3 regions of the Kitasatospora sp. NPDC001225 genome follow, and region 1 is predicted to be linked to each of the others. Evidence: riboswitches for the same ligand, from Rfam matches in the RefSeq annotation. Region 1 holds a riboswitch; each other region holds the start of a gene.

Region 1 (14,221 bases):
CTCGGGCTGCCGGTGCCGGAGCTGGTGACGGTCGACCTGGACCCGGTGCTCGCGCGCAGCGAGCCGGACCACCAGATCCAGGACCAGATGAGGGCCAGCGGCGGGACCAACCTCGGGATGGCCTTCGTCAGCGGCGCGCTCAACTTCGACCCGCTCTGCTTCGAGGTGGATCCGGAGCTCGCCGGGCAGGTGCTCTGGTTCGACGCGCTGATCGGCAACGTCGACCGCTCCTGGCGCAACCCCAACCTGCTGGTGGCGACCGGCGGGCTGCGGCTGATCGACCACGGCGCGAGCCTGATCTTCCACCACAACTGGCCGGGTGCCGCCGCCTGGATCCGCCGTCCGTACGACGCCTCCGACCACGCGCTGCTGGGGGCCCGGCCGGATCTGGCGGCGGCCGACAAGGCGCTCGCGCCGCTCGCCGAGGCGGCGATCGAGGGCGCGGTGGCGCAGATCCCCGAGGTCTGGCTGGTGGACGAGTTCGGCTTCGACTCGCCCGACGAGGTGCGCGCCGCGTACCGGACCCAGCTGACCGAGCGACTGGCCGGTCCGCGCGACTGGCTGCCGGAGGTGCCCGCATGACCGAGTTCACGCTGTCCGTGCTGCCGGCCACCGTCGAGCTGCACGACTACGAGTACGCCGTGATCCGCGCGGTGCCGAGGGTCGAGCGCGGCGAGTGCGTCAACGTCGGGGTGCTGCTGTACTGCCGACAGGAATCGCACCTGGCCGCCCGGACCCACCTGGACCAGGCCCGGCTGTTGGCGCTGGACCCGGTGGCGGACGTGCAGGGCGTGCGGCGGGCGCTGCAGGGGATCGAGGCGGTCTGCCACGGCGGCCCGCAGGCCGGTCCGGCGGCGGGGGACAGCGCCGGGCAGCGGTTCCGCTGGCTGACCGCGCCGCGCAGCGCGATCGTCCAGCCGGGGCCGGTGCACACCGGGCTGACCGCGGACCCGGAGGCGGAGCTCCGGCGGCTGTTCGACCAGCTGGTGCTCTGACACCGGAGGGTTCCGGGGCGGCTCGCGGACGGTTGCCGTGGTCAAAGCTTGAGTTGCTGAAGCACCTGGTCGTACTCTGGCCCCATGGGTTCGACAGCGACGACGACCGTACCGACCAACGCCGAGTTGATGGAGGCGCTGGCCTCCGTCGGTGCCGCGTACTTCCAGGACTTCGCGGCCGCCGCCGCCCGGCACGGGCTCTCCTCCTCGCAGGCCAAGGCGCTGGGCGCGGTGCAGGAGCCGGTGCCGATGCGGGCGCTGGCCGGGAGGCTCGGCTGCGACGCCTCGAACGTCACCGGGATCGTGGACCGGCTGGAGTCGCTGGGCCTGGCCAACCGGGAGGCGGCGGCCGGTGACCGCCGGGTGAAGATCGTGGTGATCACGGCCGAGGGCCGGGAGATCCTGAACCGCATCCGCGGCGAGATGGCCCGGACCCACCAGGCCTTCGAGGCGATGACCGACGAGCAGCGGATCGCCCTGCACTCGATCTGCTCCCAGGTGCTGCCGGTGCTGGCCGGTCGTACGGGCGGCGCGCAGTAGGACCCCGCGCCGCCCGTACGCCACCAGTGCTTCGTCCCGGTCAGAGCAGCCCGGCGAGTTCCGGTGGCAGCGGCCGGTGGTGGAGCAGGGTGAGTGAGCGGGTGGTCCGGGTCAGGGCGACGTAGAGGTCGCGCGGGGCGAGCGCGGCCGGCTCGACCACCACGACCGCGTCGAATTCCAGCCCCTTGGCGTCCGCGACCGTGAGCGCGTCCAGCTCCGTAGCCAGGGCGTCCGGTGCGATCACGCCGAGGGTGCCCGGGCCGACGGGCAGCCGGGCGAGCGCGGCGGCGAAGCCGCCCGCCGGGACGCGGACCGCGCGGGGCCGCTCGGTGCCCGGTCGGATGGCCTCGGGCGGCCGGTGGCCGGGTACGGCGGTGCGCAGCACGGCGGCGGCGAGGGCCATGACGGGCTCCGGCGTGCGGTAGTTGACGGTGAGCCGTTCCTCGCGCCAGCGGCCGGGCAGGTGCGGGTCGAGCGTCTCGGCCCAGCTGCGGGCGCCGGCGGGCGAGCCGGTCTGGGCGAGGTCGCCGACGATGGTGAGCGAGGTGGTCGGGACGCGCCGCAGGACGGCGCGCCAGGCCATCGCGGACAGCTCCTGCGCCTCGTCCACGACGACGTGGCCGTACGCCCAGGTGCGGTCGGCGGCGGCACGTTCGGCGGTGGAGCGGTACGGGCCGTCGTCGCGGAAGCGCTCGGCCAGGGCGGCGGAGTCCAGTAGGGCGTCGTCGGTCTGCCCGGTGATGGTCAACACGCCCTGGGCGAAGGCCAGTTCGTCCGGGTCTTGACCGGTGGGGGCCGAGGGCCCCTCGATACCCAGGAGTTCGGCGGCCTCGTCGAGCAGCGGGACGTCCTCGGCCGTCCACTCGGAGCCGGGCGGGCGGAGCAGGGCGGTCGCGTGCTCGGGGGCCGCTGCGGCGAGCAACTCCCGGTCGGTGAGCAGGCGTTCGAGCAGCTGCTGCGGGGTGAGCCGGGGCCAGAGCGGGTCGAGCGCGGCGCGGACGTCCGGCCGCTCCCACAGCTCGCGCGGGGCGTAGTGCGCCTCCTCGTCGTCGTACGGGCGGCCGAGGGTGAGCGCCTGGCCGATCGCGAGGGCGTCGAGCAGGGTGCCCAGGTAGAAGGCGCGGGCCCGGTTGTGCGGCAGTCGCAGGCCGCGGGCGGCGTCCCGGGCCTCGGCGCAGGCCCGGGCGGAGACCCGCAGCCCCTCGCCGAGGTCCAGGCCCTCGACGGGGGCCGTCTGGTGGGCGGCCACGGCGGCGCGGAGCACCCCGGCCATCCAGGGGCCGCCCTTGGCGAAGGCGGCGGCGGGGTCGTCGGTGCCGGTGGCGGCGAGGCCGGGGAGGAGTTCGGCGACGGTGCGGAGCACCACCTCGGTCTCGCCGAGGGCGGGCAGCACCTCCTCGATGTACCGCAGGAAGCCGGGGTTGGGGCCGATCACCAGGACGCCCCGGCGCTCCAGCGCGGCGCGGTGGGTGAACAGCAGGTAGGCGGCGCGGTGCAGGGCGGCCAGCGTCTTCCCGGTGCCGGGGCCGCCCTGGACCACCAGGGCGCCGCGCAGCGGGGAGCGGATCACCCGGTCCTGCTCGGCCTGGATGGTGGCGACGGCGGTGCCCATCCGGCCGGTGCGCTCGCGGTCGAGGGCGGCGAGCAGGGCGGCTTCGCCGACCAGGGCGCGGCGGCCGGAGTCGTCCAGCCCGGCGAGGTCGAGCGCCTCGTCGTCGAGGCCGGTGAGGGTGCGGCCCCGGGTGTGCAGGTGGCGGCGGCGCACCACCGGGCCGGGGTGGACGGGGGTCGCGGTGTAGAAGGGGCGGGCGGCCGGGGCGCGCCAGTCGAGCAGCAGCGGTTCGTACGTGTCGTCGGTCAGGCCGGTGCGGCCGATGTAGTGGACGGTGCCGTCGCGCTCGTCGAGCCGGCCGAAGCAGAGGCCGCGCTCGACCGCCTCCAGTCGGGCGGCGTGGCGGGCGGCTTCGCGGGAGCGCACCTCGCGCTCCAGCCGGGCCTGGTGGGTGCCGCCGGACCCGGCGCCGTCGTGGGTGCCGTCGGCGGTGCGGCGGGCCCGTTCGCGCTCGGCGTCCAGCCGGGCGTAGAGCCGGGTGAGGTGGGCCTGCTCGGTGCGCAGGGCCGCGGCGAGGGCGCTGGAGTCCCGCGCGGTCACTGGCGGTTCGCTCATCGGTGTGGTATCCTTGCGGTGAGAAGGCTGCGAAGCGTCATCTGAAAGGCGCTCAATTGACCCAGCCTACCCCACTCCGCCGACGTCCGGCGTGACCTCGGCTGTTACTCTTGCGAAGCGTGAGCGCGAAGCCCCAGATCCCCAATGTCCTGGCCTCCCGGTACGCCTCGGCGACCCTGGCCCAGCTGTGGTCCCCCGAGCACAAGGTGGTCCTCGAGCGCCACCTGTGGCTCGCCGTCCTGAAGGCCCAGCAGGACCTCGGCGTCGAGGTTCCGGCGACCGCCGTCGCCGACTACGAGCGGGTGATCGACCAGGTCGACCTCGGCTCGATCGCCGCCCGTGAGCGGGTCACCCGCCACGACGTGAAGGCCCGGATCGAGGAGTTCAGCGAGCTCGCCGGGCACGAGCAGATCCACAAGGGAATGACCTCCCGGGACCTGACCGAGAACGTCGAGCAGCTGCAGATCCGCCAGTCCCTGGAGCACGTGCGGGACCGCACGGTGGCCGTGCTGGTGCGCCTGGCCAAGCTGTCCGCCCAGCACGCCGAGCTGGTCATGGCCGGCCGTTCGCACAACGTGGCCGCGCAGGCCACCACCCTGGGCAAGCGGTTCGCGTCGATCACCGACGAGCTGCTGGTCGCCTTCCGCCGCCTGGAGGAGCTGATCGCCCGCTACCCGCTGCGCGGGATCAAGGGCCCGGTCGGCACCGCCCAGGACATGCTCGACCTCCTCGGTGGCGACACCGACAAGCTGGCCGAGCTGGAGCGCCGGGTCGCCGGGCACCTCGGCTTCGAGAACGTGCTGACCAGCGTCGGCCAGGTCTACCCGCGCTCGCTGGACTTCGAGGTGCTCACCGCCCTCGTCCAGCTGGCCGCCGCGCCGTCCAGCCTGGCCAAGACCATCCGCCTGATGGCCGGCCACGAGCTGGTCACGGAGGGCTTCAAGGAGGGCCAGGTCGGCTCCTCCGCGATGCCCCACAAGATGAACACCCGCTCCTGCGAGCGCGTCAACGGCCTGGCCGTCATCCTGCGCGGCTACGCCTCGATGACCGGCGAGCTGGCCGGCGACCAGTGGAACGAGGGCGACGTCTCCTGCTCGGTGGTGCGCCGGGTCGCGCTGCCGGACGCGTTCTTCGCCTTCGACGGCCTGCTGGAGACCTTCCTGACCGTCCTCGACGAGTTCGGCGCCTTCCCTGCGGTGATCGAGGCCGAGCTGGACCGCTACCTGCCGTTCCTCGCCACCACCAAGGTGCTGATGGGCGCGGTGCGCGCGGGCGTCGGCCGGGAGACCGGGCACGAGGTCATCAAGGAGCACGCCGTCGCCTCCGCGCTGGCGATGCGCGCGGGCGCCCGGGAGAACGAGCTGCTGGACCGGCTGGCCGCCGACGAGCGGATCCCGCTGGACCGGGCCGCGCTGGACGCGCTGCTCGCCGACCGGCTGTCCTTCACCGGCGCGGCCGGCGCCCAGGTCGCCGAGGTGGTCCGCCAGGTGGAGGCCGTCGCGGCCGCCTACCCGGAGGCCGCCAAGTACGCGCCCGGCGACATCCTCTGACGTCTCGTCAGCCCTGAGCCGAGGGCCCCGCCGCCGGACCGGTGGCGGGGCCCTCGCGCGTCGTGGGGACGTGGCCCGGGTCCAGCGGCGGGGTGGTGGTGCCGCACGGCCAGTCGCAGTTCGGCTCGGCCACCTGCTGGTCGTCGGCGGCGAGCACGTTGCCCCGTACGGTCGCGAGGGCGATCAGCCCGCCGGCGGCCAGCAGGCCCGCGCAGATCAGCATCGCGGTGTGGAAGGCGGAGTCGACCGAGGAGGGCACCCGGTAGGCGTCGCCGCTCAGCCCGGCCAGCGCCGGGAGGGCGGCGACCGCGAGCAGGCCGGCCGCGCGGGCGGCGGCGTTGTTGACCCCGCTGGCGATGCCCGCGTGCCGGACCTCGACGGCGGCCAGCACGGTCGCCGTCAGCGGTGCGACCAGCAGCGTCATGCCGCAGCCCATCACCGTGACGGAGGGCAGCACGTCCACCCAGTAGGAGGAGTCCGGGCCGACGCGCAGCATCAGCAGCACCCCGGCGGCGCACAGCAGGGGGCCGACGGTCAGCGGGATGCGCGGGCCGATCCGCTTGCCGAGCCGCCCGGCGCGCGCGGACAGCAGCAGCATCAGCACGGTGATCGGCACCAGTGCGAAGCCCGAGACCAGCGGCGAGAAGCCGGACACGATCTGGAGCTGCACCACCAGCAGGAAGAAGACGCCGCTGAACGCCGCGTACACGCACAGGGTGACCAGGTTCACGGCGGTGAACAGCCGGGAGGAGAACAGCCCGAGCGGCAGCATCGGATCGGGCGCGCGGCGCTCGACCGCCACGAAGGCGACGCCGAGCGCCACTCCGAGCACCCCGCTGACCCAGACGGCGGGGGACAGGCCCTCGCCGGCCGCCGTCAGCGCGTAGGTGATCGCGCCGAGGGCGAGGGCGGCGAGCACGGCGCCGAGGACGTCGAAGCGGCCGGAGGCGCCCTCGTCCCGGCTCTCCGGCACCGACCGGGTGGTGACCGCGATCACGGCGGCGGCGAGCGGCAGGTTCAGCAGGAAGATCCAGCGCCAGCCGGGGCCGTCCACCAGCCAGCCGCCGAGGAAGGGGCCGACCGCCGCCGACACCCCGCCGAGGCCGGACCAGAGCCCGACCGCCGCCGAGCGGTCGTCAGGGTGGAAGACGGCCTGGAGCATGGCGAGCGAGCCGGGGGTGAGCAGCGCCCCGCCGATGCCCTGGACGGCGCGGGCGGCGATCAGCACATGGATGCTCGGCGCGGCGGCGCAGGCCGCGGAGGCGACGGCGAACCAGACCACGCCGATCAGGAAGACCTTGCGCCGCCCGTAGCGGTCGCCGAGCGCGCCGCCGAGCAGGATCAGGCCCGCCAGGGTGAGCAGATAGGCGTTCAGGGTCCATTGCAGGGACGCGAGGGAGGCGCCGAGGTCGGCGCCGATCCGGGGCAGCGCGACGTTCACCACGGTGCCGTCCAGCATCGCCATGCTGGAGCCGAGCACCGTCGCCATTAGTACCCAGCGACCCTGCGCGGTGCCCAGGCGCAGGGTGCCGGCCTCGGAGGTGGCCACGGGCGAATCCTGCGCTGCTGAGGCGCACGTGACAAGGGTCACCGGTGGGTGTGTTGGCGGCTGGCGGTGCGTGAGCGGACGGGTGCGCGGCGTGGCCGATCTCGGCGCAGGGTCGTGGATCAGTGGCGGGGGGTGAATGGGTTGTGTACGCACCGTGGGCTCGGGCCTGCGGAGGGTCACTGGGACAGGGGGGATCGTTGCCGTTTCAAGAGATCGACATTGCTTCACCCGAACGGATGGGTTTTAGTTCAGCGACCGCCCGGCCAGTCCGGACGGATCCGCCGGGTGGAACGCCGAGTCCTGCCGCTGCCCGGTGGTTCGAAACGAACTCTGTACGGCAGGAGCGGGGGACCCACAGGTAAGTCGCCGGACCGGAGTTCGCGCCTCAGGGCGCGGGCGTCCAGGACCGGCTTGGGGTGAAGCCGCGCAAGCGGCCGGGCAACTCCAGCCCGAACCCGACAGCTCACCTCGCAGGCGTCGGAGAGGAAAATTCCATGCCTGCACAGGCTCGTCGTATCGCCCTGCCCCGCGCCGCCCGCATCGGCATCGCCACCGCCGTCACCGGTGTGTCCTTCGCCCTCCCGCTCGTCACCGCGATGAGCGCCCAGGCCCACACCCCGGCCGCTCCGGCCGCCGCCTCCACCGAGGTCAAGCAGGCCACGCGGGCCGCCGCTCCGGCTGCCCAGGCCGCGCAGGAGAGCTACCGCGTCGTCAGCGGTGACACCCTGTCCAAGATCGCCGACGCCAAGAACGTCGAGGGCGGCTGGCACGCGCTGTACGAGCAGAACCGCTCGGTCGTCGGCGCCGACCCGAACCTGATCTTCCCGGGCCAGCAGCTCGCGCTGTCCGGCCACGCCGCCGCTCCGGCCGCCGACGCCGCCCCGGCGAAGCCCGCCGCTCCGGCCAAGCCCGCCAAGCCGTCCGCTCCGGCGACCCAGGCCGCCAAGCCGCAGGCCCAGGTCCAGGTGCAGACCGAGGTCGCCAAGCCGTCCGCGCAGCTCGAGACCCAGCTCCAGGTCGCCGTTCCGGCCCAGGCCGTGACCGCCACTCCGGTCGCCGCCGCCACCTCCGGCTTCGTCGCCCCGCTGGCGAGCCCGCGGCTCGGCACCGCCTACGGCGTGGCCGGTTCGATGTGGGCCTCCGGCCACCACACCGGCCAGGACTTCGTCGCTTCCACCGGCACCCCGCTGCGCGCCGTCGCCAACGGTGTCGTGGTCAAGGCCGGCAACGGCGGCGCCTACGGCAACGAGGTCGAGATCAGGCTCGCCGACGGCCACTACGCCGAGTACGCGCACCTCTCCTCGATCGGTGTGAGGATCGGTCAGACCGTCACCGCCGGCCAGCAGATCGGCCTCTCCGGCGCCACCGGCAACGTGACCGGCCCGCACCTGCACTTCGAGATCCGCAACGGCTCGGAGTACGGCTCGGACATCAACCCGGTCGCCTACCTGCGCGCGCACGGCGTCGCGCTCTGACCCCGAGAGCTCCGGGGTACCAGGAACCACCGCCGCTGCGGGCGAACCGATCGCCCGGGATGGTCATGTCGGGTGACCGCTCGACCGGGTGATCGCCGCACGGCGGACATGGGCGCGGGACACGCCCAGGCCGGCCCGGCCGCATGAGGACCTCCTCGTGCGGCCGGGCCGGCCGCTTTCGTTCCCGGGCCCGCCCGGGGTGTTCGAGAGATCGAACGAAGCGTCAACTCCGGTGTCCCACAGGGTGGTCGCCGGGATCTCCGGGCGCCTCCGGGGCGCCATGCTGGCGGACGGTCAGTGCCCGGCCGGTCCGGCGGTCGGGCGGGCCGGGAGGCGAGGAGGCCGGATGGCGGTCCGCAGCGGGGGCGTGGCGGGGGAGACGGCCGGGCGGGAGCGGCCCGGGGCGGGCGGGGTCGACCGGCTGAAGGCGGACTCGGTCGGCCTGGTCGGCGTGGTGTTCATGGCGCTCGCCACCGCCGCCCCGATCACCGCGATGACCGGCAACCTGCCGATCATCGTCGGTCAGGGCAACGGCGCGGGCGCGCCCGCGGCGTACATCGTGGCGACCGTGGTGCTGACGGTGTTCTCGGTCGGCTACGTGGCGATGGCCCGGCACATCACCGCGGCCGGCGCGTTCTACGGCTACGTCTCGCACGGGCTGGGGCGGGTGGCGGGGATGGCCTCGGGGCTGCTCGCGGTGCTCGCGTACGTCGTCACCGAGGCCGCGGCCCTCGGCTTCTTCGCGTACTCGCTGCGCGGGCTGGTCCGTTCGCAGCTGGGGGTGGACGTCGGCTGGGGCTGGTACGCGCTGTTCGGGGCGGCGGTGATCGGGGTGATGGGCTGGTTCGACCTGCATCTGACGGCCAGGGTGCTCGGGGTCGCGCTGGTGCTGGAGATCGGCGTCCTGTCGGCGGTCTCACTGGCGGTGCTGCTCTCCGGCGGCGGGCCGGACGGGCTCGCGGCCGGGACCCTGAACCCGCTGAACGCGCTGAAGGGGGTGGGGAGTTCGGGCACCTCGGCGGCCGGACTCGGACTGTTCTTCGCGTTCTGGTCCTGGGTGGGCTTCGAGTCCACCGCGATGTACGGCGAGGAGTCCCGCGACCCGAAGCGGGTGGTGCCGCGGGCCACGCTGATCTCCGTGATCGGGGTCGGGCTGCTCTACGTCTTCGTGTCCTGGATGATCGTGTCCGGCAACGGCGTCGAGCGGGCGGTCGCGGTGGCGGGCGGCGCGGTGCCGGGCAAGGACGGCAACAGCCTGTTCTTCGACCAGCTCGCCGCGCACCTGGGGGCCTGGGCGGTGAAGGTCTTCCAATGGCTGGTCGTCACCGGCTCGTTCGCCTGCGCGATGGCCTTCCACCAGTGCGCGGCCCGGTACCTGTACGCGATCGGGCGGGAGGGGCTGCTGCACCCGGCGCTCGGCCGCACCCATCCGCGGCACGGCTCGCCGCACATCGCCTCGGTGACGCAGTCGGTCATCGCGGTGGGGCTGGTGGCGGGGTTCCTGGCGGCCGGCATGGACCCGTACGCGCACCTGTACACGCTGTTGGCGCTGCTCGGGACGATGGCGATCCTGGTCGTGCAGACGCTCTGCTCCTTCGCCGTGGTCGGGTACTTCCACGTGCGCGGACGGCACCCGGAGACGGCGCACTGGTTCCGGACGCTGGCCGCGCCGCTGGCGGGCGGGGTGGCGATGGCCGGGGTGGTGGTGCTGCTGGTGCTCAACCGGGACGCCGCGGCGGGGGAGGCGGCGCACACGCTGCTGTTCCGGCTGATCCCGTACCTGGTGATCGGGGTGTTCGCGGGCGGGGTCGGGCTGGCGCTCGCGGTGCGCCGGTGGCGGCCCGGGCTGTACGCGCGGATCGGGCGGGTGGTGCTGGAGGACGCGGTCGAGCGGTGACCGGGCCGGGGCCGCGGTGGCCGGCGGGCCCGGGCGTTCGCGCCGGGCGGGCCCGGGTTCAGCGCCGGTGGACCGGCAGGCCGTACTGGGCGGCGGCCAGCAGCTCGTGCATCCGGTGGCCGAAGTCGTCGGTGTCCCGGGCGGGTTCGGGGAAGACCAGGCGGACGTCGCGGTGGCCGTGCGAGTGGTCCAGGCGCAGCACCAGGCCGTGGCGGTCCAGGGCGAGCGGGCGGACCTCCGGGGCGTGGGCGAGCACGGCCGGGTCGAGCAGCCGGGTGAGGACGTCGAGCGCCTCGGCGTGGTCGTCGGCGAGGTGGGTGAGCAGCATGGCCTCGTACCGGGCCAGCGGGTCGGGGGTGGCCAGGGCGAGGTCGGCGGCGGTGATCGCGCCGGTGGCGTACGGGGTGGCGAGGACGGCGTGGGCGACGTCCACCCGCAGGTGCACGCCGAGGCCGTCGTCGGTGAGGTGGGCCGGCCGCAGTCGGCCGGCCAGGGTGAGGCGGGCGCGGACGCGGTCGCGGACGGCGACGGGGGCGATGTCGGTGACGTCGAGGACGACGGCGAGGCCCTCGGCGGCGCCGACGGCGGCCGTGGTCAGCGGGTCGTCCAGGGCGGCGCGCAGCCGCAGCCGGGAGCCGTGCACGGAGACCGGGGTGTCCAGGTGGTGGTGCTCGCCCAGGGCGCGGACGGTGAGTGAGGAGGTCGTGCTGAGCAGGCTGTGGATCCGGTCGGCGGTGCTGGGCTCGGGGACCTCGGTGTCGCCGGTGGGCAGGCTCATGGACGGACCTCCAGTTAGTTAGGTGAGCCTAACCTAATGTGCGGCTGGGGGTGTGGCAAGCAGGCGGTGGGGCGAGCGGGCGGGCCCGGGCAGGCGGAAGGGCCCGGACGCGCGGGTGGCGTCCGGGCCCTTCCGTCGGGCGGGGCCGGGTCAGCCGATGACGGCCTGGGCGTCGATCTCGACCAGCATCGGCTCCTGCGGCAGCTCGACGAAGACGGTGGTACGGCACGGCTTCACGCCGCCGGGCTTGACGTTCTCGTCGATGAACTCGGCGTAGACCTCGTTCATCAGCGGGAAGTCGGCGCGCTTGGTGAGGTAGACGCGGAACATCACCACGTCCTCGATGGTGGCGCCGCCGGCCTCGACGATGGCCTTGACGTTCTCCAGGGTGCGGCGGGTCTGCGCCTTCACGTCGCCGTGGTGCAGGTACTCGCCGGTGGCCGGGTCCTGCGGGCCCTGGCCGGAGACCTGGAGGAACGGGCCCTTGCGGACGCCCTGGGAGAACATCCAGGCGGGGGCGGGGGCGCCGTCGGTGCGGATCTCGGTCTTCTCGAAGGTCTGGGGGTGCTCGGCGGACATCGGGTTCCTTACGTTGTGTGACGGTTCGTCAGTTGTGGTCGGGGCGGCCGCAGTCGGCCGAGACGGCGCGGGTGGTGGCGAGCAGCTGCGGGAGCAGGTCCAGCACCTGCTCGTACGGCAGGACGACGTCCGGGACGGAGATCGAGGCGGCGGCGACCACCCGCCCGCTGGCGTCCCGGACGGGCGCGGCCACGCAGTTGATGAAGGACTCGTGCTCGGCGTGGTCCTGCGCCCAGCCCTGGGCGGCGACCCTCTCCAGCTCGGCGAGCAGCGCCTCGGGGGAGGTCAGGGTGCGTTCGGTGTGCCGGACGAAGTCGATCCCGGCCACCACCCGGCGCCGCTCCGGCAGCGGCAGGTCGGCCAGCAGCACCTTGGAGACGGCGGCGCTGTGCAGGGCGGCGCGCAGGCCGATCCGGGAGTACATCCGCACCGGGTGGCGGGAGTCGAACTTGTCGATGTAGACCACCTCGCCGCCCTCGTACGCGGCCAGGTGCACGGTCTGGCCGGTGGCGGCGTTCAGCTCGGCCAGGTGCGGGGCGGCGATCCGGCGCACGCCGCGCTGCTCCAGGGCCAGACCGGAGAGCGCGAAGAGGCCGGCGCCCAGGTGGTAGCGGTAGGCCGCGTCGCGATAGACGAACCGTTCCTCTTCGAGGCTCTGCAGCAGTCGGAGCACGGTCGTCTTGTGGACGCCGAGCACCTCGGCGAGCTGGTCGAGGGAGCGCTCGCCCTCGCCGAGCTCGGCGAGGATGCGCAGGGCGCGGGTGACGGTCTGACTCATCGTGCTCCGCTTCGAGGGCTGGGGTTCCCGCTCATTGTGCCCGGGCCCGGTCGGCGGACGACGACCGGTCGGCGCACCGCGTCCGGTCGGCCGGGCGTGCGACGCCGGCGGGCAGGGACGGGCCGGTGATGCCCTCCGGGGTGACCCGGGTGGCGGCCCACTGGGCGGGGGAGGCGTCGAGCAGGGCGGCCACCACGGCGGCGTCCGGCAGCTCGGCCTGGTCGCCGGGGGCGGTCAGCGCGCAGGCGGCGCTCAGGTGGCCGAGCCGCAGTCGGCGCCGCTGGTCCAGGCCCCGGACGGTGCCGGCCAGGTAGCCGGCCGCGAAGGCGTCGCCGGCGCCGGTGGCCTCGACCACCTCGACCGCGAGGGCCGGCTCGGTGACCGCCGTACCGTCCTGATCCAGGGCGGTGACCTGCCGGGCCGCGTCCTTGACCACGACGGTGGCCGGGGCGGGGAAGCGGCGGCGGAGCTCGGCCGGGTCGCCGGTGCCGAAGGCGGCCTCGGCCTCGTCGGCGCCGAGCAGCAGCAGGTCGGCGGCGTCCAGCAGCGGCGGCAGGACGGCCGGGTCGCGGTCGAGCCAGAGCGAGGGGCGCCAGTTGAGGTCGAAGCTGACCAGGCGGCCCGGACGGCGGTCGGCGAGCAGGGCGCGCAGCAGGGCCAGGCAGTCGTCGGAGAGCGCGGCGGTGATGCCGGACAGGTGCAGCAGCCGGGCGCCGGCCAGCAGCGCGGCGGCGGCCGGGTCGGCGAGCAGGCCGGGGGAGAGCGCGGCGGCCGCGGAGCCCCGCCGGTGGTAGTGCAGCCGGCTGCGGCCGGGCCCGAGGTCGTGGCGGTCGCCGGTGGTGCCGCCGACCTCCTTCAGGTAGAGGCCGGTCGGGCGGTGCGGGTCGACCGCGACCGCCGAGACGTCCACGCCGCGGGCGGCGACCTCGGCGAGCAGCCGGCGGCCGAAGCCGTCGTCGCCGACCCGGCTGATCCAGGCGGTCGGCACGCCGTGCGCGGCCAGCGCGCCCGCCACGTTGGATTCCGCGCCGCCGACCGAGAGACGGAAGCTCTCCACCGACTCCAGCGGGCCCGGGCGGTCCGGCAGCAGGACGGCCATCGACTCGCCCACGCACACGGCCGTCGGGGGAGCGCCGGGGCGGGTCGGGCCCTGGGTGTCCTGTCGCGGCATGTGCGGGGCTCCTCGTCTGCGGCCGTTCCGTCGAGAGCGGGCCCACCGGGCCGACTCCGTGGCGCGTGAACGCCGCGTTCGTCCGTGAGCACCGCGTTTCTCCGCGAGCACCGCACGTGAGCCGACCCCGTCGACCGGGAGCCCGGTCCGTTGACCGTGATCCGGCGCCGATGCTAGAACCGTGTTGCCAGCATGTGCAACCCTCGTTGCGCATGTTGCAACCTGTGCGGATGGAGGAACACGGTGGAGCAGACCTTCGCAAGCAGCGGTACCGGGCCGGGGATCGCCCGGGGAGCGGTGGCGGCCCTGGCCGACGAACCGCTCGACTGGCGGTTCAAAGCCGCTCCGCCGCAGTCGTGGGGCCGCAGCACGCGGGAGTGGCTCGCCACCGGCCCCACCCTCTCCTCGCTCGGCACCCCGCTGCTCACCCTCGACGGCGCCGCCCTCGACCACAACGTCCGCACCATGGCCGACTGGTGCGCCAAGGCGGGCGTCGCGCTCGCCCCGCACGGCAAGACCACCATGGCGCCCGCCCTCTGGCAGGCGCAGCTCGACGCCGGAAGCCACGGCATCACCCTCGCCAACCTGCCGCAGGTGCGGATCGCCCGGGCCTTCGGGGTCCAGCGCATCCTGCTCGCCAACGCCCTGCTCGACCCGGCCGGACTGGCCTGGCTCGCCGACGAACTCGCCGCCGACCCGGACTTCGCCTTCCTCTCCTGGGTCGACTCCGTCGAGAGTGTGC
Region 2 (5,006 bases), on a different contig from region 1:
CCGGCAGCGGGCCGAGTCCGACGGCGTCCGCAGAGAGGCCGAGTCGCTGCGCAAGAGGGTGCGGACGCTGGAGAGCGACACCCGCCGGGCGCAGGCCGAGACCCGCCGGGTGGCCGGCGAGCTGGACGCGCTGAAGGCGCAGGCCGCGGCCGAGCGCGGCGCGGCCGAGAGCGAGGCGCGCCGGCTCCGGCACCGGGTCCTGGAGCTGGAGAACGCGGCCGAGCAGGGCCGCCGTTCGGCCCGTGAGGGGCGCAGCGTCGAGGACATGCGGCTGCGGCTGCTGCTGGACACCGTGCTGCAGTCGGCCCAGGGGCTCCAGCGGGAGCTGGCGCTGCCGGTCGCCCAGATCCGCCCGGCGGACCTGGTGGAGGCGGTGGTGCCGGGGGCGGCCTCGCCGCACGACGTGGCCCGGCGCGGGCTGGCCGAGGACGATCCGGCGCTGCTGGACCAGCTGCTGGCGATCCCCCAGGTGCACCTGGTGGTGGACGGCTACAACGTGACCAAGACCGGCTATCCGACGCTGCCGCTGGAGCAGCAGCGGATCCGGCTGCTGGGCGGGCTGGCGATGCTGGCCCAGCGGACCCAGGCGGAGGTCACCTGCGTGTTCGACGGGCAGGACCTGGACGTCCCGGTGATCATGGCGCCACCGCGCGGGGTCCGGGTGCGGTTCAGCCGGACCGGGGAGACGGCCGACGAGCTGATCCGCCGTCTGGTGCGGGCCGAGCCGCAGGGCCGTCCGGTGGTGGTGGTGTCCACCGACCGGGAGGTCGCGGAGGGCGTGCGGAAGGCGGGCGCGCGCCCCGTGGCGTCGGTGCTGCTGCTGAACCGGCTGGCCCGGCCCTGAACCCGGGGAGGTTCGCATGATGCCTGGTCAGGGCCTGTTTCGGAGCATTGTGCGAGTCCGGTGAAGTCAGTGTGGGGACCGGAGTTCACGCCTTCGGGGGAGTGGCAAAACGGATAGATCTTCACTAGGGTCTGGCGTCAAACCTATTTTCCGGAATCTCATCCCATCAGGTGAGCCCGTTGGAAGAAGGAGCCGGTCCCTTGGCCTCCCACCGCCGTCCCAAGCAGCCGAGCCGCGCACGGATCTCCGTGCTCACCGCGGCCGCTGCGACCGCGGTCGCCCTCTCCGCCCAGGTGGCCGCGCACGCCGCGCCGCAGCCGAACAAGACGGACGTCAAGGCGCAGATCGACCAGCTCCAGGAGGAGCAGGAGCAGGCGGCCGAGAAGTACAACGGCGCCAAGGAGCGGGCCGACCAGCTGCGCAAGCAGGCCGACCAGCTGCAGGACCAGGTGGCCCGCGGCCAGGAGCAGATGACCCAGCTCCAGGGCGGCCTCGCCGAGGTGGCGGGCGAGCAGTACCGCAGCGGCGGCATCGACCCGTCCGTCCAGCTGATGCTCTCCTCGGACCCGTCCGGCTACCTGGACAAGGCCTCCACCGTCCAGCAGGCCAGCACCAGTCAGGCCGAGGCGCTCAAGGGGCTGCTGGACCAGCAGCGCCGGCTGGACCAGGAGAAGACCGAGGCGGCCGCCGTCCTCGCCTCGCTGGACACCACCACCAAGGACCTGAACCAGGCCAAGTCGGACGTCAACACCAAGCTGAAGGCCGCCCAGGACCTGCTGAACTCGCTGAGCTCCGCCGACCGCGCCGCGCTGCGGGCCCAGCAGGCGCAGGACGACCGCGCCTCGCGCGGCAGCGACCGGGTCGACCTCGGCAGCCTGCCGCCGGCCAGCGGCTACGCGGCCACGGCGCTGGCCAAGGCGATGAGCAAGCAGGGCTCGCCGTACGTGTGGGGCGCCACCGGGTCGACCACCTTCGACTGCTCGGGCCTGATGGTCTGGGCGTACGGGCAGGCGGGCGTCTCGCTGCCGCGCACCTCGCAGGAGCAGGGCCACTACGGCACCCGGATCCCCTCGCTGGACCAGGCCCAGCCGGGCGACCTGGTGATCTACGGCCCCGACATGCACCACGTCGGGATGTACATCGGCAACGGCATGGTGGTCCACGCGCCGCACACCGGTGACGTGGTGAAGGTGATGAAGGCCGACGCGATGTCGATCAACACCATCCGCCGGGTCTGACGGACCGACACGCCCGGGGGGCTCCCGCGGGGGCCTGTGAAAAGCGCCACCCCCGTTCGGGGTGGCGTTTCGGGTTTCCGGCCCTTCGACGACCACATGGTGAGAACCGATCAGCCTTGTGTGCGTCAATGGTCACCATCGGTCATTTTCACAAAGGAACTTGGGTAATCTTCTGTCTTTTTTCTGACAAGGATTTGAACCGATCACGGTTCAGTTACTAGGGTCATGCTCCGAACCACCGCACTGTCGATCGCCCAGCCAGGGTGGCGGCGGTGGTTACCGTCGAGTTCGCAAGGCAGCGGGACAGGTCGAAGCGACTGTCCGACAGGGGAGCCCAGTGGTAGGGGGCGCTGCGGAGCGGAGCCGGGGAACCACGTTCCTCCGGGGTGAATCGGCGCCAGGTCGGCCGGTGGAACGGCCGTGAGGCGTCGTAGGGCATGCTTCCGGCCCGAACCCGTCAGCTCACCCGGTAGGCGGCCGTAGGAAGAAGGAGTCCGCCTTCGTGGCGTCCCATCGTCGTCCCAAGCCCGCCGGCCGCGCCCGGGTCTCGATCCTGACCGGCGTCGCCGCCGCAGCCGTCGTCCTCTCCGCGCAGGGTGCCCACGCGGACCCGCAGCCGACCAAGGAACAGGTCAAGGGGCAGGTCGACCAGCTCAACGAGCAGGCCGAGGTCGCGACCGAGAACTACAACGCCGCCCAGGCCAAGCAGCAGGACCTGGAGAAGCAGGTCTCCGGCCTGCAGGACCAGGTGGCCCGTCAGCAGGCCCAGGTCACCGAGCTCCAGGGCGGCCTCGCCGAGATCGCCGGCGAGCAGTACCGCAACGGGGGGATATCCCCCACCGTCCAGCTGATGTTCTCCTCCAGCCCGGACAGCTTCCTCAGCCAGGCCGACGCGCTGAACCAGGCCGGCAGCACCCAGAAGGGTCAGCTGAAGGAGCTCCAGGAGCAGCAGCGCAAGCTCGACCAGGACCGCAACGAGGCCCAGGGCAAGCTCGCCGAGCTGGAGTCGACCACCCAGCAGCTGAAGGCCTCCAAGGACGAGGTCCAGGGCAAGCTGAAGGCGGCCCAGGACCTGCTCAACACGCTGACCGAGCAGGACCGCCAGGCGCTGCGCCAGGCCGAGGAGAAGGCCGCCGCCGAGGCCAAGGCCAAGGCCGACGCCGCCCAGGCCCAGCAGCAGCAGGCCGACCGCGCCTCCCGCGACAACAGCCGCGGCAGCCTCTCGGCCCCCACGACCACCGCTCCGGTGAACGTGGCCCCCGGCAGCTCGCGCGGTGCCGCCGCGCTGTCCGCCGCCGCCTCCAAGATCGGCAGCCCGTACGTCTGGGGCGCCACCGGCCCGGGCTCCTTCGACTGCTCCGGTCTGATGGTCTGGGCGTACAACCAGGCCGGCGTGTCGCTGCCGCGCACCTCGCAGGCGCAGGCCTCGGCCGGCACCCGGCTCGGGACGGACCTCTCCAAGGCCCAGCCCGGCGACCTGCTGATCTTCTACACCGACGCCCACCACGTCGGCATCTACGCCGGCAACGGCCAGGTGCTGCACGCCCCCAAGCCGGGCGCGTCGGTGCGCTACGAGGCGGTCACCAACATGCCGCTGACCGGCATCGTGCGGGTCTGATCCCCGCTCGGACGTCTCCAGGCCCGGTCTCCCCCAGGGGAGGCCGGGCCTGCGGCTTTTCCGGCGGCTCGATCTGATGTCCGATTAGGGAGTGAATATTCGGGTTGGGAGGGGTTTGGACTCGCTTGCCCGGACTCGCTAACGTCTGCCACCGGACTCCCGCTCGACGGCCGCCCGTCCCGGTGCGGCGGCGGGGGCCGCGCCGCAGGATTGGAGCCGCTGCCGCCATGCCCGTGCACCGCCGTTCCCAACTGCTCACCCGGGCGCTGGTGCTGACCGCGGCCGCCGCCACCGCGTTGGGCGCGGCCACCGGAGGCAGCGCCCAGGCGGCCCCCGCCAGCCCCGACCCGGGCGACCGTCAGGACGTCAAGACGCAGGTCGAGCAGCTGTACGACGAGGCCGAGCAGGCGTCCGAGAGGTTCAACGCCGCGCAGGAGGCCCAGCGGCGGCTCCAGGGCGAGACCACGATCCTCCAGGGCGAGATCGCCCTCGCCCAGGACCAGCTCAACGGGCTGCGCGGCGACCTGGCGATGGTGGCCGGGGCCGAGTACCGCGGCGGCGGGATGACCCAGACCGCCCAGCTCATCCTCTCGCCCGACCCGGAGGGCTACCTGGCCCGCGCCCGCACCCAGGGCCAGGCCGCCGTGCGCCAGCAGGAGACCCTGCACGAGCTGATCACCCGCCAGCGCCGGCTCGACCAGCGCCGCACCGAGGCGGCCGACAAGCTCGCCGAGCTGGACCGGACCCGGCGTTCGCTCGCCGACAGCAAGCAGCAGGTCCAGCAGCGGCTGGCCGGGGCGCAGAAGCTGCTGAACGGCCTGGGCGCCGTCGAGCGGGCCCGGCTGGCGGTCCAGGACGCCCGGGACGCCGAGCAGCGCGCCACCCGGGGCACCGACCGGCTGGACCTCGGCACCGCCCCGCCCGCCTCCGAGCGCGGGGCGGCCGCGCTGGCCGCCGCGGTGCGGATGATCGGCTCCCCGTACGTCTACGGGGCCACCGGCCCGCACGCGTTCGACTGCTCCGGTCTGATGTACTACAGCTGGCGGCAGGCCGGAGTGACCCTGCCGCGCACCTCGCAGGCCCAGGCGTACGCCGGGCAGCGGATCAGCCTGTCCGAAGCGCGACCGGGAGACCTGGTGATCTTCTACCGGGACATGCACCACGTCGGCATGTACGCCGGCGGCGGCGTGATCGTGCACGCCCCCCGCCCGGGCGCCAGGGTCCGCTACGAGAGCGTCACCGCCATGCCGGTCTCCGGGGTGGTCCGGCTCTGAGCGCCCCGCCGTCCGGCCCCGCCGGACCCGCC
Region 3 (5,006 bases), on a different contig from region 1:
TCAGCGTGGAGGGCGGGCACGCGGCGGCCGGCGCGCTGCTCGACAAGGGCTGCACGGCGATCGTCTGCGGGAGCGACATGATGGCGCTCGGGGCGATCCGGGCGGTGCGGCAGCGCGGGTTGTCGGTGCCGCAGGACGTGTCGGTGGTCGGCTTCGACGACTCGCCGCTGATCGCCTTCACCGAGCCGCCGTTGACCACGATCCGCCAGCCGGTCGAGGCGATGGCCACGGCGGCGGTGGACGCGCTGCTGGAGGAGGTCGGCGGGAACGCCGCCCAGCGCGGCGAGTTCATGTTCCAGCCGGAGCTGGTGATGCGCGGGTCCACCGGGGCCTGCGCGCGCTGAACCCCGGCCGCCACGGCCGTCGGACGGGCCCCGGAGGGCGATCGCTCTCCGGGGCCCGTCGGCGTGCGCGCGGTCGGCCGTCGCGGGCCGTGCCGGACCGTGGCGGGCCGTGGGGTGGGTCAGCCCTCCTGGGCGGTCGGGCGGTCGGCGGTCAGGCGGTGCCCGTCGGCGGCCTCGCCGGTACGGGTCTCGGTGCGGCGGCCGCGGGCCAGGTAGTCGCGCAGGACCAGTTCGACGGCGTCCTGGGGGCTCTTGGTGCCGGAAAGCATCATCGCGTCGATCGCGAGGTTCGCGTCGAGGGTGACGGTGACCTGGGCCATGTGACTCCTCCTCGGGTGCAGAGCAGCAGCATGCCCGCTGGGGCGGCGATCCACCACGGAACGGGGCGGAACCGCGGTCGGGAACGGTCGGGCACGCCGTGGCCCCGGGAACGCCGGAACCCCCGGGGAGGAGCGACCAGACTCTCCCCGGGGGTGGTGGGCGGTCAGCGTTCGGACGACGGCCGACAGCTGACGGATAACAGCTGACAGATGTTGAAATCTGTCAGCTGTTATCTGGTACCCGTCAGCTGTTACCGGCCGTCCGTCGGCCGTGCGCCGTGGACCGCGCGCCGTCCTCAGACCCGGCCGGCGAAGTCCGGGGCCCAGTTGGCGATGCTCTGCTCGCGGACGCCCGAGCTCGGGTTGGCGGCCTCGACGTACTTGCCGTTGCCGACGTAGATCGCGACGTGGTAGACGCCGGAGTCCTTGCCGTTGTTGGACCAGAACAGCAGGTCGCCCGCCTGGAGGCTGTCCAGCGAGACGTGGGTGCTGGCGGCGGCCTGGTCGGCGGCGACGCGCGGGACGGAGACGCCCGCGGCGCGCAGCGCGGCCTGGGTCAGGCCGGAGCAGTCCCAGCCGCCGTTGCCGGTGCCGCCGTAGACGTACGCCTGACCGACCTTCGACTCGGCGAAGGAGACCGCGGCGGCCATGCTGCCGGTCGCGGCCGGCGCCTGGGTCTGGGTCTGCGTCTGGGCCTGGGGCTGCGGAGCGGGCTTGGTGGCGGGCTTCGCGGCCGGCTTGGTGGACGGCTTGGCGGCCGGGGCCTCGGGCTGCGCGGTCGGCTGGGCGTTCACGGCACCGCCGTTCGCGGACTGGCCGGACTTCTGCGAGCGGTCGAACCAGGTGAAGTCCGAGCCGGACGTGCCGGCGGAGGGCTGGCCCGCCCGGGCCTGGCCGTTGCCGCCGAAGGACAGCTGCTGGCCCGGGTAGATGGTGTCCGGACCCTCGGTCAGGGTGCCGCGGTTGAGGTCGTACAGCCGCTGCCAGCCGCCCTGCACCTTGTGCTGGTCGGCGATCGCGGACAGCCAGTCGCCCTCGACGACGGTGTAGTCGCCGCCCTGGGCCTGCTGCTGGCGCTTCTGCACCCAGTCGCTCCGGTTGCCGGAGGCGGCGGAGTCCGTGGAGGCCTGCGCGTCGCCCTGGGCGGGCGCGGCGGGCTTCGCGGCGGGGGTCTGGGGCTGCGCGGGCTTGGCGCTGGGCTTCGCGGCCGGAGCGGCCGGCTTGGCGCTCTGGGCGGGCGCGGCGGGCTTGGCGGCGGTCGAACCCGCCGAGGTGTCAACGGCGGCCGCGGCGCCGCCCTTGGTGAGCCCGGCCTGGACGGAGCAGACCGGCCAGGCGCCGGGGCCCTGGGAGGCGAGGACCTTCTCGGCGACGGCGATCTGCTGGTCCTTGGTGGCCAGGTCGGCGCGGGCCGCGTAGGCCGTGCCGCCGAAGGCGGACCAGGTGCTGGAGGTGAACTGGAGGCCGCCGTAGAAGCCGTTGCCGGTGTTGATGCTCCAGTTGCCGCCGCTCTCGCACTGGGCGACCTTGTCCCAGGTGGCGACGGAGGCGGCCGAGGCGGTGCCGGTGGTGAGGCAGGGGACGGTGAGGCCGACGCCCGCGACGCCGAGGGCGGCGATCACGCGACGGGTACGGCCGGACAGACGGGTGCCGTTGGTGGGCAGCATGAAGACGTGGTCCTCTCCCACGCCTGCGAGGTGAGCTGTCGGATTCGGGCTGGAGTTGCCCGGCCGTGCGGTGAGCACGGCTTCACCCCTAGCCCTGGACCGTTCCGGAGAGCGGTCCGGGGCGACTTACCTGTGGGTCCCCCGCTCCTGCCGTGGTGCGTTTTCGCGCTTCCAGGACATCCGACGGCAGGACTCGGCGTTGCGGATGACCGGGTTCGTGTGGTCACGAACGGGGAGCACGTTAATCAGACTTAAGTTCAAACTGCAAACCACTGTGATGTGCATCACGGTTTAGTGGAAACTGCCAAAATTGCCACTCACCATGATCGTAAATGATCGTTTTCAGGCAATGCTGTTGCGGAAGCCGACAACTGGCTCCGCCTCAGGAGCGGCGTGACGGTGCGTCGAATCGCGGAGTGGCGCACTCCGGCGGGTGGGGGAGCGGTCGCGATCGGAGCATGTGAATCCACGCTCCCTATTTCCTTTCAAATAGCGCCAGAACGGACATTCCCCTTCATTGCCGGGTGACTCCCGTACGGGACGGACGGGGTGGGGGGAAGTACGCGGAAGGGCCCGGAACGCGATCCGTTCCGGGCCCTTCGGTGCGCGCGAACCCGCGCGCGGTGTCCTTATCGTCCGCCAGGCCCCTCGGCGGCCGCGTGGGCGCCACGGGAGCCCTCCGCGACCCCCTCGGCCTCGGCGGCGGCCGCCGCCTCCGCCTCGGCCCGTGCCAGGTCCTCCGGGGACGGCGTGGGCAGCGCGGCCAGGTAGGTGGAGGCGATCAGCTGGCCGACCGACGGGTAGGCGCCCAGCGGCGCGGCCGACGGGCAGCCGGTCTCCTCGGCGGCGGTGGCGAGCAGCTCGGAGTCCGCCTCCGGACCGATCACCAGCGGGGCCAGCGCCGGGCGCTGCGAGCCGGTGTCCTTGAGGTGGTTGACGGCCGCGGCCACCGAGCCGGGCACGTCGAGCGCGGCGGCGACGACCGGCACGGCCAGCCGGGCGGCCAGCAGCACGCCGGTGATGCCGGCTGCGGCGGCCGCGTCCTCGCCGCCGACGGTGGTCAGCACCACGCCGTCCGCGGCGGTCGCGATGGCGAACAGTCGGGCGCGGTCGGCCCGGGCCAGCCCGGCCTCGGAGAGCCGGACGTGCACGGCCTCGGCCAGCAGCGGGTGCGGGCCCAGCGGGTCGGTGACGGGCGCGCCGTACTCGGCGGCGAGCGCGTGAAGCCCGGTCAGGAAGGTGTGCGGGCCGGGCACCAGCGGCACCAGGACGGGCATCGGCCGCCCGGCCTCGGCGGCCAGGGCCAGCAGCTCGGCCACGGTGCGGTCCTCGCCGCTCGCGCCCGCCGCACCGTCACCGGGGAGGTAGCCGACGGCGGTCTGGACGCCGTTCTGCTCGGTGCGGACGATCGAGAGCAGCTCCTCGACGACCGAGCGGGACTCGGGCCCGGCGGTCGCGGGCACGGCGAGCACCAGGGCCGGGGCGCCGGCCGGGATCTCGGGGCGCTCGGGACGACGGTGGCGCCCCCGCGCACGGGAGCCTGGAGTACGGACGGGCAGTGGCGCGCCCGGAATGGCTGCGGTGCTCATGCCGGAGATCGTAGGACATCGGCCCGTCCGGCTTGCAGTCGGCTGCCGTACGGGTTTCGCGTGCTCGCGGTACGGACCCGGTGCGTCTCCGGCGCCGGTCCGGGCGCTTTGCCTACAATCCGGACATTCTTCGCCCAACCCCCGCATGGTGGCCGGTGCTTGTCCCGACGCGATCCGAGGGGGCGGGCGTTGCACCCGGGGCGCGTGAGATGTCTCACAGCATGAGCCCGGCTTGACGGAGGGTCACGGGCGGGCGACTCCCGGCATTCGAAGATCAACATTCAGCGGGGAGGTGCTCACGGCCGGTTATCGCGGGCTCGACGATTCATCGGCTATGTCCGTTTACGTACCGTCAGAGGAAGGGCCCGTGAAGAGTTCGCGGCTGCGGGTAAAAGGCCTCGTGCACCTGCAATGTCCCGTGCTGATGCACGTGCACTGCGGCTATCATCACGTCAAGTGAGGCGTTGTGCCGGACCGGTACGGGGCCGGTCCGTTCGTTTCGGCGGTGCCGGGGGCGCCGCGCTGGACGACAACTCCGGAGCTCTTCGGGAGATTTCTATGCACGACTCGCAGGACACGCACGGCTCGTACGACACCTACAACGGGATGGCCGCCGCCGATCTCCAGGGGGTGGTCTGGCAGAAGAGCCGGCACAGCAACTCCCAGGGCAACTGCGTCGAGTTCGCGGCCCTGCCGGGCGGCGATGTGGCGATGCGCAACTCGCGGTTCCCGGACGGCCCCGCCCTCATCTACACCCGGGCCGAGATCTCCGCCCTGCTGCTGGGGGCGAAGGACGGGGAGTTCGACCACCTGGCGGTCTGACCGGCCGCCGTGCTCCATCATCGGGGGGCCGTCGTGGGTGCCGACACCACGACGGCCTTTGTCTTTGTCTCCTCCGGATGTCTTCGCTCCGGAGGCCTCTCCCGGATCCGTCCGGCCGCCCGGCCCGCCCGGCCGTGCTGAGCCGCTCGCGGTTCCGTGGTGCCGGAGGCTCTCGACGGGGCCTGCTGGAAGGGCCCGGGGTGCGGTCCTCCCGGGGTGTCCGTCGACCGGCCGCGCGCCGTCCGGCGCGGGGCCCGTCCCGAA

What was found. Region 1 has a riboswitch for cyclic di-AMP ahead of ACWDCZ_RS05755 (M23 family metallopeptidase). Riboswitches for the same ligand answer to the same signal wherever they lie in the genome.
Region 2: another riboswitch for cyclic di-AMP. It lies ahead of ACWDCZ_RS35040 (C40 family peptidase); the one in region 1 lies ahead of ACWDCZ_RS05755 (M23 family metallopeptidase).
Region 3: another riboswitch for cyclic di-AMP. It lies ahead of ACWDCZ_RS08980 (transglycosylase family protein); the one in region 1 lies ahead of ACWDCZ_RS05755 (M23 family metallopeptidase).

What each region holds. Positions count from the first base shown of each region.
Region 1 is NZ_JBSFJC010000010.1:82,113-96,333, reverse strand. Features, by position in the region: gene ACWDCZ_RS05785 (HipA family kinase) at 1-582, shown strand, start outside; gene ACWDCZ_RS05780 (DUF3037 domain-containing protein) at 579-995, shown strand; gene ACWDCZ_RS05775 (MarR family winged helix-turn-helix transcriptional regulator) at 1,080-1,535, shown strand; gene ACWDCZ_RS05770 (HelD family protein) at 1,576-3,702, opposite strand; gene purB (adenylosuccinate lyase) at 3,822-5,252, shown strand; gene ACWDCZ_RS05760 (MFS transporter) at 5,260-6,741, opposite strand; cyclic di-AMP (ydaO/yuaA leader) riboswitch at 7,156-7,293, shown strand; gene ACWDCZ_RS05755 (M23 family metallopeptidase) at 7,296-8,276, shown strand; gene ACWDCZ_RS05750 (APC family permease) at 8,623-10,173, shown strand; gene ACWDCZ_RS05745 (DUF2470 domain-containing protein) at 10,232-10,951, opposite strand; gene ACWDCZ_RS05740 (RidA family protein) at 11,102-11,530, opposite strand; gene ACWDCZ_RS05735 (IclR family transcriptional regulator) at 11,559-12,308, opposite strand; gene ACWDCZ_RS05730 (sugar kinase) at 12,340-13,479, opposite strand; gene ACWDCZ_RS05725 (type III PLP-dependent enzyme domain-containing protein) at 13,723-14,221, shown strand, end outside.
Region 2 is NZ_JBSFJC010000171.1:9,343-14,348, forward strand. Features, by position in the region: gene ACWDCZ_RS35030 (NYN domain-containing protein) at 1-844, shown strand, start outside; gene ACWDCZ_RS35035 (C40 family peptidase) at 1,045-2,082, shown strand; cyclic di-AMP (ydaO/yuaA leader) riboswitch at 2,421-2,574, shown strand; gene ACWDCZ_RS35040 (C40 family peptidase) at 2,585-3,700, shown strand; gene ACWDCZ_RS35045 (C40 family peptidase) at 3,928-4,974, shown strand.
Region 3 is NZ_JBSFJC010000018.1:70,745-75,750, forward strand. Features, by position in the region: gene ACWDCZ_RS08970 (LacI family DNA-binding transcriptional regulator) at 1-344, shown strand, start outside; gene ACWDCZ_RS08975 (hypothetical protein) at 464-664, opposite strand; gene ACWDCZ_RS08980 (transglycosylase family protein) at 961-2,352, opposite strand; cyclic di-AMP (ydaO/yuaA leader) riboswitch at 2,339-2,509, opposite strand; gene ACWDCZ_RS08985 (hypothetical protein) at 2,961-3,920, opposite strand; gene ACWDCZ_RS08990 (DUF397 domain-containing protein) at 4,479-4,742, shown strand.